2 regions of the Stenotrophomonas sp. Steno-Z1 genome follow, and region 1 is predicted to be linked to the other one. Evidence: predicted binding sites of a transcription regulator. Region 1 holds the regulator's gene; the other holds the start of a gene.

Region 1 (4,209 bases):
TGTCGGGCTGGCCGCTGCTCGTGGACGGTCAGCGCCGGGTGGTGCCCATCGACGGCAGTGCCCGGGCCAGCGACGGCGAAGCACTACGGCGACTGGTGCTGGGCGGGGTGGGCATGGCGCGGCTGGCGGCGTTCCAGGTACAGGACGACATCGCGGCCGGGCGCCTGCTGCCGGTGCTGGAACAGGCCAACCCCGGCGACCTTGAGGAGGTGCACGCGGTATTCCAGGGGCAGGGCGGCTACCTGCCGCTGCGGGTGCGCGCCCTGCTGGATTTCCTGGTGGAACGGGTCGACCTGGGACGGCCGCTGGGGTGAGCGGCGCCTGGCTGGCCGGCACCGCCAAGCGCCGGCCAGCGACCGCTGCGGGCCGTCAGACCTGCAGCAGCTTGCGGGCGGCGGCGCGGGCTTCCTTGCTGACTTCCACGCCGCCGAGCATCCGCGCCAGCTCTTCTTCGCGGGCCTTGGTGTCCAGCTTTTCCACCGCGCTCTGGGTCATGCCGTCCACCGGTGCCTTGCTGACCCGGTAATGGGCGTGGCCCTTGGAGGCGACCTGCGGCAGGTGGGTGACGCACAGCACCTGGCGCTTTTCGCCCAGGGCCCGCAGCTTGTGCCCGACGATATCGGCGACGGCACCGCCGATGCCCGAATCGACCTCGTCAAAGACCATGGTGGGCACCGCGTCCAGGTCGAGCGCCGCCACTTCGATCGCCAGCGAGATGCGCGACAGCTCGCCACCGGAGGCGACCTTGCGCAGCGCGCGGGGCGGCTGGCCGGCATTGGCGGCGACCAGGAATTCGACCCGTTCGGCACCATTCGGGTCCGGTTTGGACACCGCCTGCGGCTCGATCTCGATCAGGAACTGGCCGCCGCCCATGCCGAGCTCGCCGATCAGGGTGGTGGTGGTGTCCGAGAGCGCCTTGGCGGCCTTGCGGCGGCTGCTGCTGAGGACGTCGGCGACCACCTGCCATTGCCCGGCGGCCCGCTCGATTTCGCCGGCCAGCGCCTGCAGGCGCACGTCGGCGCCGCGAAGCTGTTCCACCTCGGCCTGCATCGCGTCGCGGTGCTCGCCCAGGCTTTCCATCGGCACGCGGTGCTTTCGGGACAGGTCGTGCAGCCGGCCCAGTCGGCGCTCGATGTCCTCGAACTGCTCGGGATCGGCGTCCAGGTCGCCCAGCACGCGGTCCAGCAGGACCAGCGCTTCATGCAGCTCGATGACGGCGCTGTCGAGCAGGGCATCCACCTCGCCCAGGCGCGGGTCGTGCTCGGCCACGCGGGACAGCTCGTGGCGGGTCTGCTGCAACAGCTGCAGCGCCGAGGTGTCGTCGTCGCCGTTGAGGCGGGCCACGGCCACGTCGCAGGCGGCGATCAGCGCGCTGGCATGGGCCTGGCGACGGTGGCTGCTGCCGAGCTGCTCGATCGAGGCCGGTTCCAGGTCTTCGCGTTGCAGTTCGCCCAGCTGGTGCTCCAGGTAGCCGATGCGGTCGCTGACATCGCCCTGGCGCGACAGCGACTCGGCCTCGTCCACCAGCGCCTGCCAGCGCGCGGCGGCCTGGCGGACCTGGCCGCGCTCGGCCTCGTTGCGGGCGAAGGCATCCAGCAGCGCCAGCTGCGAGGGTCGCGCCAGCAGGGCCTGCTGTTCATGCTGGCCGTGGATTTCGACCAGCGTGGCGGCCAGTTCGGTCAGCTGGGTCAGCGTGACCGGGCGCCCGTTGATCCACGCCCGCGAGCCGCCGTCGGCGCGGATGATCCGGCGCAGCTGGCACTGGTCCTCGTCGTCGAGCTCGTTCTCGCGCAGCCAGCGCCGCGCGGCGGCATCCGGTTCCGGGGCGAATTCGGCCGACAGCTCGGCGCGCGCGGCGCCGTGGCGGACCACGCCGCTGTCGGCGCGCAGGCCGGACAGGAAGCCGAGCGCGTCGACCATCAGCGACTTGCCGGCGCCGGTCTCGCCGGAAACCACGGTCATGCCCGGCCCGAATTCGAGTTCGGTAGCGCGGACGACGGCAAAATCCTTGATCGATAGATGTCTGAGCATGGTTGTCTGTTCTCGAGCCGCGCAAAGCTAGCATGGGTGGACGGCAGCACCAATGACTTGCCTTCGCTCCCCGCAGCCATTATCTAAGGTGGCGTCTCACAGGCTGATTCCATGCACCCATCTGCGTCACATCTTGCGCCCCGCGCCCGCCACCTGCTGCGGACGCTGATCGCACGCCACATCCAGGATGGCGAGCCGGTCGGGTCGCAGACGCTGGCGCGACTGGCCGGGCTGGATGTCAGCCCCGCCACCATCCGCAACATCCTGGGTGACCTGGAGGACCTGGGCCTGCTCAGCTCGCCGCATACCTCGGCCGGGCGGGTGCCCACCGCGCACGGCTATCGGGTGTTCGTGGACAGCCTGGTCAAGATGCAGCCGCCCGGCGAGGGCGAGCTCAGCCGGCTGCGCACGGAGCTGGCCACCGGCAACGGCACCCAGGCGCTGCTGGGCAGTGCCTCCGAACTACTCTCGGCCATGAGCCATTTCGTGGGAGTGGTCAGTGCGCCGCGGCGCGAGCAGTTCGCCTTCCGGCATATCGATTTCGTGGCCCTGGACGCGCGCCGGGTACTGGCGATCCTGGTGTTTGCCGACAACGAAGTGCAGAACCGGGTGATCGAGCCGCGCCGCGCCTTCGGCCCGGGGGAGCTGGAGCAGGTGGCCAACTACCTCAATGCCAACTGTGCCGGGCGCCCGCTGGCCGAGATCCGCCAGCGGCTGTTGCTGGAACTGCGCGATGCGCAGTCGGAGATGGAGCAGTTGCTGGCCCACGGCATCGAGCTGGCCGAGCAGGCGCTGGTGCCGCCGGCCGATGACATGGTGCTGGCCGGCGCGACCCGGCTGATGGGCGTGCAGGACCTGTCCGACCTGGAGCGGTTGCGCGAGCTGTTCGACGTGTTCGCCAGCAAGCGCGAGATCCTGCAGCTGCTCGAGCGCACCATCCAGGCCCCGGGCGTGCGCATCTTCATCGGCGAAGAGACCGGGGTGATGCCGCTGGAAAGCGTATCGCTGGTGACCGCGCCGTATTCGGCCGGCGGCCAGGTGCTGGGCGTGCTGGGGGTGATCGGCCCCAAGCGGATGGCCTATGACCGCATGATCCCGCTGGTGGAGGCCACCGCCCAGGTGCTGGGGGCGGCGCTGGCGGACCCGGCGGGCGGCGGATTGTCCCGGGATCGGGCATAAAACCCGCCGCCGGGCTCTTGAATCCCGACCCCGCGCCCACATAGGGGTGGGTGGAGGCGGAGAGTCACCGCCAAGGATCCGGAAATGAACCAAGATCAGCCCGATATCGCATCCCAGAATCCCGCCGGTGAGCCGGCTGCCGAGCCGTCCCTGCAGCAGCAGCTGGACAGCCTGCACAACGAGGTGGCCCTGCTGCGCGCCGAGTCGCTGCGCGAGCGCGCCGACCTGGACAACCAGCGCAAGCGCGTGGCCCGCGACGTCGAACAGGCACGCCGCTTCGCCAACGAAAAGCTGCTCGGCGAACTGCTGCCGGTGTTCGACAGCCTGGACGCCGGCCTCAACAGCGCCGGTGCCGAGCCCAGCCCGCTGCGCGAAGGCCTGGAGCTGACCTACAAGCAGCTGCTCAAGGTGGCCGCCGACAACGGGCTGACCCTGCTCGACCCGACCGGCCAGCCGTTCAACCCGGACCACCACCAGGCCATCAGCCAGGTCGACGCGCCCGGCGCGGCCCCGGGCAGCGTGGTCCAGGTGTTCCAGAAGGGTTACCTGCTCAACGATCGCCTGCTGCGCCCGGCCCTGGTCGTGGTCGCCCGCGATTGATCGCCAGCGGACGCTGAACGGGTTTTGCCAGCATCGGACACTGTGTTTGGTGGATGGCTTGAAAGTCCCGGCAGCGTCCCACACATCCCATTCATAACCCGGCAACTGCCGGATTCCCAGAACTTTCAGGAGTCTCCCTCATGGGCAAGATCATTGGTATCGACCTCGGCACCACCAACTCGTGTGTGGCGATCATGGACGGCGGCAAGGCCCGCGTCATCGAAAACGCCGAGGGCGACCGCACCACGCCGTCCATCGTCGCCTACACCAAGGACGGCGAAGTGCTGGTGGGTGCCTCGGCCAAGCGCCAGGCCGTCACCAACCCGAAGAACACCTTCTACGCCGTCAAGCGCCTGATCGGCCGCAAGTTCACCGACGCTGAAGTCCAGAAGGACATCG
Region 2 (4,209 bases), on a different contig from region 1:
CACCGATCGTGGTCAAGGCCGACGGCCTGGCCGCCGGCAAGGGCGTGATCGTGGCGATGACCCTGGCCGAGGCCGAGGACGCGGTGCGCGACATGCTCTCCGGCAATGCGTTCGGCGATGCCGGCGCGCGCGTGGTGATCGAGGAGTTCCTGGACGGCGAGGAAGCCAGCTTCATCTCGATGGTGGACGGCACCACCGCGCTGCCGATGGCCACCTCGCAGGACCACAAGCGCGTGGGCGACGGCGACACCGGCCCGAACACCGGCGGCATGGGCGCGTACTCGCCGGCCCCGGTGGTGACCGAAGAAGTGCATGCGCGGGTGATGCGCGAGGTGGTCAACCCGACCGTGCAGGGCATGATCGCCGACGGCATTCCGTTCACCGGCTTCCTGTATGCGGGCCTGATGATCGACGCCAGCGGCGCGCCGAAGGTGATCGAATTCAACGTGCGCTTCGGCGACCCGGAAACCCAGCCGGTGATGCTGCGCCTGCAGTCGGACCTGGTGGACCTGCTCGACGCGGCCATCGATGCGCGCCTGCACGAGGTGGACGCGCAGTGGGATCCGCGTCCGTCGCTGGGCGTGGTCATGGCCGCATCGCCCTACCCGGAAACGCCGATCACCGGCGATGTGATCCACGGGCTGGATGCGGTGCCGGCGAGCGCCAAGGTGTTCCATGCGGGCACGGTGCTGGACGCGCAGGGCCAGGTGCTGAGCGCCGGCGGCCGGGTGCTGTGCGTGGCGGCGCTGGGCGACAGCGTGGGCGCCGCCCAGGCCAACGCGTATGCCGGCGTGGCGGCGGTCAGCTGGGCCAACGAATTCCACCGCAGCGACATCGGCTGGCGGGCGATCGCGCGGGAATCGTAGATCCACGCCATGCGTGGACGAACGCAGCCTCCAGCCTCGATTCCGCATGTCACGCCACACCGAAAAAAGAAGAAGGGCCCGGCATTGCCGGGCCCTTCATCGTTCTCGGGCCATCGCCCGCCAACCGTAGATCCACGCCATGCGTGGATGAACGCAGCCTCCAGCCTCGATTCCCCATGTCACGCCGCACCGAAAAAAGAAGAAGGGTCCGGCATTGCGGGGCCCTTCCTCGTTCGCAGGCCATCGCCCGCCAACCGTAGATCCACGCCATGCGTGGATGAACGCAGCCTCCACCCTCGATTCCCTCATGTCACGCCACACTGAAAGACGAACCGCCTGGCATTGCCGTGTCGGAGAGATGGGCGATGAGACAGCGCCACCGGAACAGAAAAGGCCCGGCAGTGCCGGGCCTTCTGTTCACACCATTGCCACCGCGTATTACGCAGTAAACAGCGCCTTCATCTTCTTCAGTGCGTTCGCTTCGACCTGGCGGATGCGTTCGGCCGACACGCCGTACTCGTCGGCCAGCTCCTGCAGCGTCACCTTGCTGTCCGCGTCCAGCCAGCGACGGCGGATGATGTCGCGCGAGCGCGCATCCAGTTCGGCCATGCCTTCGCGCAGCAGCTGCAGCTTGTTGTCTTCGCTGTCGGCACGCTCATAGGCCATGGACGGGTCTTCCGCGTCGGCCACCAGGTAGGCGGCCGGCGACGGCGGGGCGTTTTCATTGTCCTCGTCGCTGGGCGCGTCGAAACCGATATCACGACCGGACAGGCGCGATTCCATTTCGAGCACTTCGCGCTCGGACACGTTGAGGTCCTTGGCCACGGCGCTGACTTCGGCCGCGTTCATCCAGCCCAGGCGGGTCTTGGACTTGCGCAGATTGAAGAACAGCTTGCGCTGCGCCTTGGTGGTGGCGACCTTGACGATGCGCCAGTTCTTCAGGATGAACTCGTGCATTTCCGCACGGATCCAATGCACCGCGAAGGACACCAGGCGCACGCCCATGTCCGGGTCGAAGCGCTTCACCGCCTTCATCAGGCCGATGTTGCCTTCCTGGATGAGGTCGCCCAGCGCAAGGCCGTAGCCGTTGTAGCCACGGGCCACGTGCACCACGAAGCGCAGGTGGGAATGGACCAGTTCGCGCGCGGCGTCCAGATCCAGCTCGTCGCGGAAGCGACGGGCCAGATCCTGCTCGTCATCGACCGACAGCACCGGGATCTGGTGCACGGCACCGATGTAGGCGTCCAGCGAACCGAGCGCACTGGGGATCGGGAGATTGTTTGCCACAAGGGCAGTAGAGGTGTTCTGGCTCATAGCACTCATCTTAGCAGTCCGGGAATTGGACTGCTAAAGGGGAAAGAAGTTCCAGCGTTCTGTTGATGGGACGCTGGCACCGATCACCCGACTAACGTACCGCGAAATGATGACAGTGGCGAGGGGGTCGGGAGGGCTGCAGATAGTTGTTTAGTTTCAATAGCTTGGATTGCAATGCGCGGGGGCGGGCTGTGGATTTCTGCTGAACGCGGTGTCTGGCACGGCCTATTCAGGCGGGTAAGGTTGTCCGGCATTCAGCCCCCGGCATCGCGGGGCCTGCGGGCTGTGGTCCGGGGCCGTGGGAGGGTGGGGTCGGGGTTGGCCGGCGGCCCATCCAGGCGTGGCCTGGATCTACGGACGTCGCTGGGCGGGTCGGGGTTGGTCGGTGGCCCATCCAGGCGTGGCCTGGATCTACGGGTGCTGGGCCGGTCGGGGTTGGTCGGTGGCCTATCCAGGCGTGGCCTGGATCTACGGACGTGGCCGCGCGGTCAGGGTTGGCCGTGGCCGGCATGGCCTGCATCGACATCAGCCCACCCACCGAAGCCGCCATCTCCTGTAGTGCCACGCCATGCGTGGCAGGCCAGACAATGACGAAGACAGATGCGTGGCAGCCAGACAATGCCAGCTTGGTCGATGGCCCAGCCGAGCATGGCTCGGCTCTACCAACAGCCCACCCGCCGAAGCCGACCGCCGAAGCCGCCATCTCCGGTAGTGCCACGCCATGCGTGGCAGGCCAGACAATGACGAAAACGAATGCGTGGCAGCCAGACAATGCCAGGTTGGTCGGTGGCCCAGCCGAGCATGGCTCGGCTCTACCAACAGCCCACCCGCCGAAGCCGACCGCCGAAGCCGCCATCTCCAGTAGTGCCACGCCATGCGTGGCAGGCCAGACAATGACGAAGATAGATGCGTGGCAGGCCAGACAATGACGAAGATAGATGCGTGGCACGCCAGTCAATGACGAAAACGAATGCGTGCCAGCCAGACAACGCCAGCTTGGTCGGTGGCCCAGCCGAGCATGGCTCGGCTCTACCAACACCCCCCCACCGAAGCCGACCGCCGAAGCCTAGTAATACCCCGCCATATTCAAGAAGAACCCCTTCTGGTCATACCGCAGCTCGGTCATGTCATCGCTGAACTCGGTGAAGTTGTACCCCACCCCGACCTTGAAGTTCTCCCCTACCCGCCGGTCCAGCCCCACCAGCCAGCCCTTGCGCACGCCACCGTCGCGCACCTTCAGCCAGCGGTGTTCGGCCAGCCCTTCCCACTTCTCGAACAGGCGATAACGCAGCTGCAACGCGGCGAAATCGGCGCGGCTGTCCAGCCAGGCCCCTTCACCGCGGCCGGTGCGGTAGTCGCCCCAGCGGGAGGCCAGCTTGCCGGCCAGTTCCCAGCGCGCGCCGAGCTGGCGGATGCCTTCCAGCGACAGCACCTGCGAGCGCTGGTCGTACAGGTTGCCGCCTTCCTGGCCCAGCGAGGCCACGTCGTAGAGATAGGTGAACTTGCCGAAGCCCGCCCAACCGGTGCTGTCGTGCGGTCGCCAGGCAAAGCCGACGTTGGTCTCCACCAGCTTGGCGTCGGCCAGCGGATTGATGCGATCGTCGGTGTCGGCGTAGTTGGCGCGCAGCGCGAAGCGCCAGTCTTCGTTGAGCTTGTACAGCAGCCGGTTGGTGGTCACCCACTGCTCGCGCTGTTCGGCCCCGCTGTCGCGCCGGTACTCCAGCTTGCTGCTCCACTGCGCCACCGCATCGGTACGGCCGCCGCTGACGCTGTAGGCGCGGCGGTCGATGCGGCCGGCGCTGGAATCCAGTTCGCCGTCCATGACGGTGAAGCCCAGGTTCCAGCCCTGTGCGGGATAGAAATCCATGCCGAAGGTGTGCACCAGCCCGGCGCTGTCCTGGCGGCGATCCTTGAGGTACTGGCTTTCGTTGTAGACGTTGACCTGGTTGCTCAGGCGCCAGCGCTGGCCCAGCGTCCAGCCACTCTGCAGGCCGGTGTCGAACAGCGGATCGGTGCCGGTGCGGTCGGT

Evidence for each region. Region 1 encodes HrcA, which represses chaperone genes, less so after heat shock. Its sites were predicted from a motif close to TTNGCACTCNNNNNNNNNGAGTGCNAA; they were not measured.
Region 2: the regulator HrcA is predicted to act here: its motif matches at 2,191-2,217, upstream of rpoH (RNA polymerase sigma factor RpoH).

Annotation. Positions count from the first base shown of each region.
Region 1 is NZ_JBWJPB010000002.1:785,874-790,082, forward strand. It holds gene AC06FD_RS10435 (LysR family transcriptional regulator) at 1-314, shown strand, start outside; gene recN (DNA repair protein RecN) at 370-2,031, opposite strand; gene hrcA (heat-inducible transcriptional repressor HrcA) at 2,143-3,210, shown strand; gene grpE (nucleotide exchange factor GrpE) at 3,295-3,810, shown strand; gene dnaK (molecular chaperone DnaK) at 3,951-4,209, shown strand, end outside.
Region 2 is NZ_JBWJPB010000004.1:213,914-218,122, forward strand. It holds gene purD (phosphoribosylamine--glycine ligase) at 1-866, shown strand, start outside; gene rpoH (RNA polymerase sigma factor RpoH) at 1,305-2,180, opposite strand; gene AC06FD_RS13415 (hypothetical protein) at 3,247-4,209, opposite strand, start outside.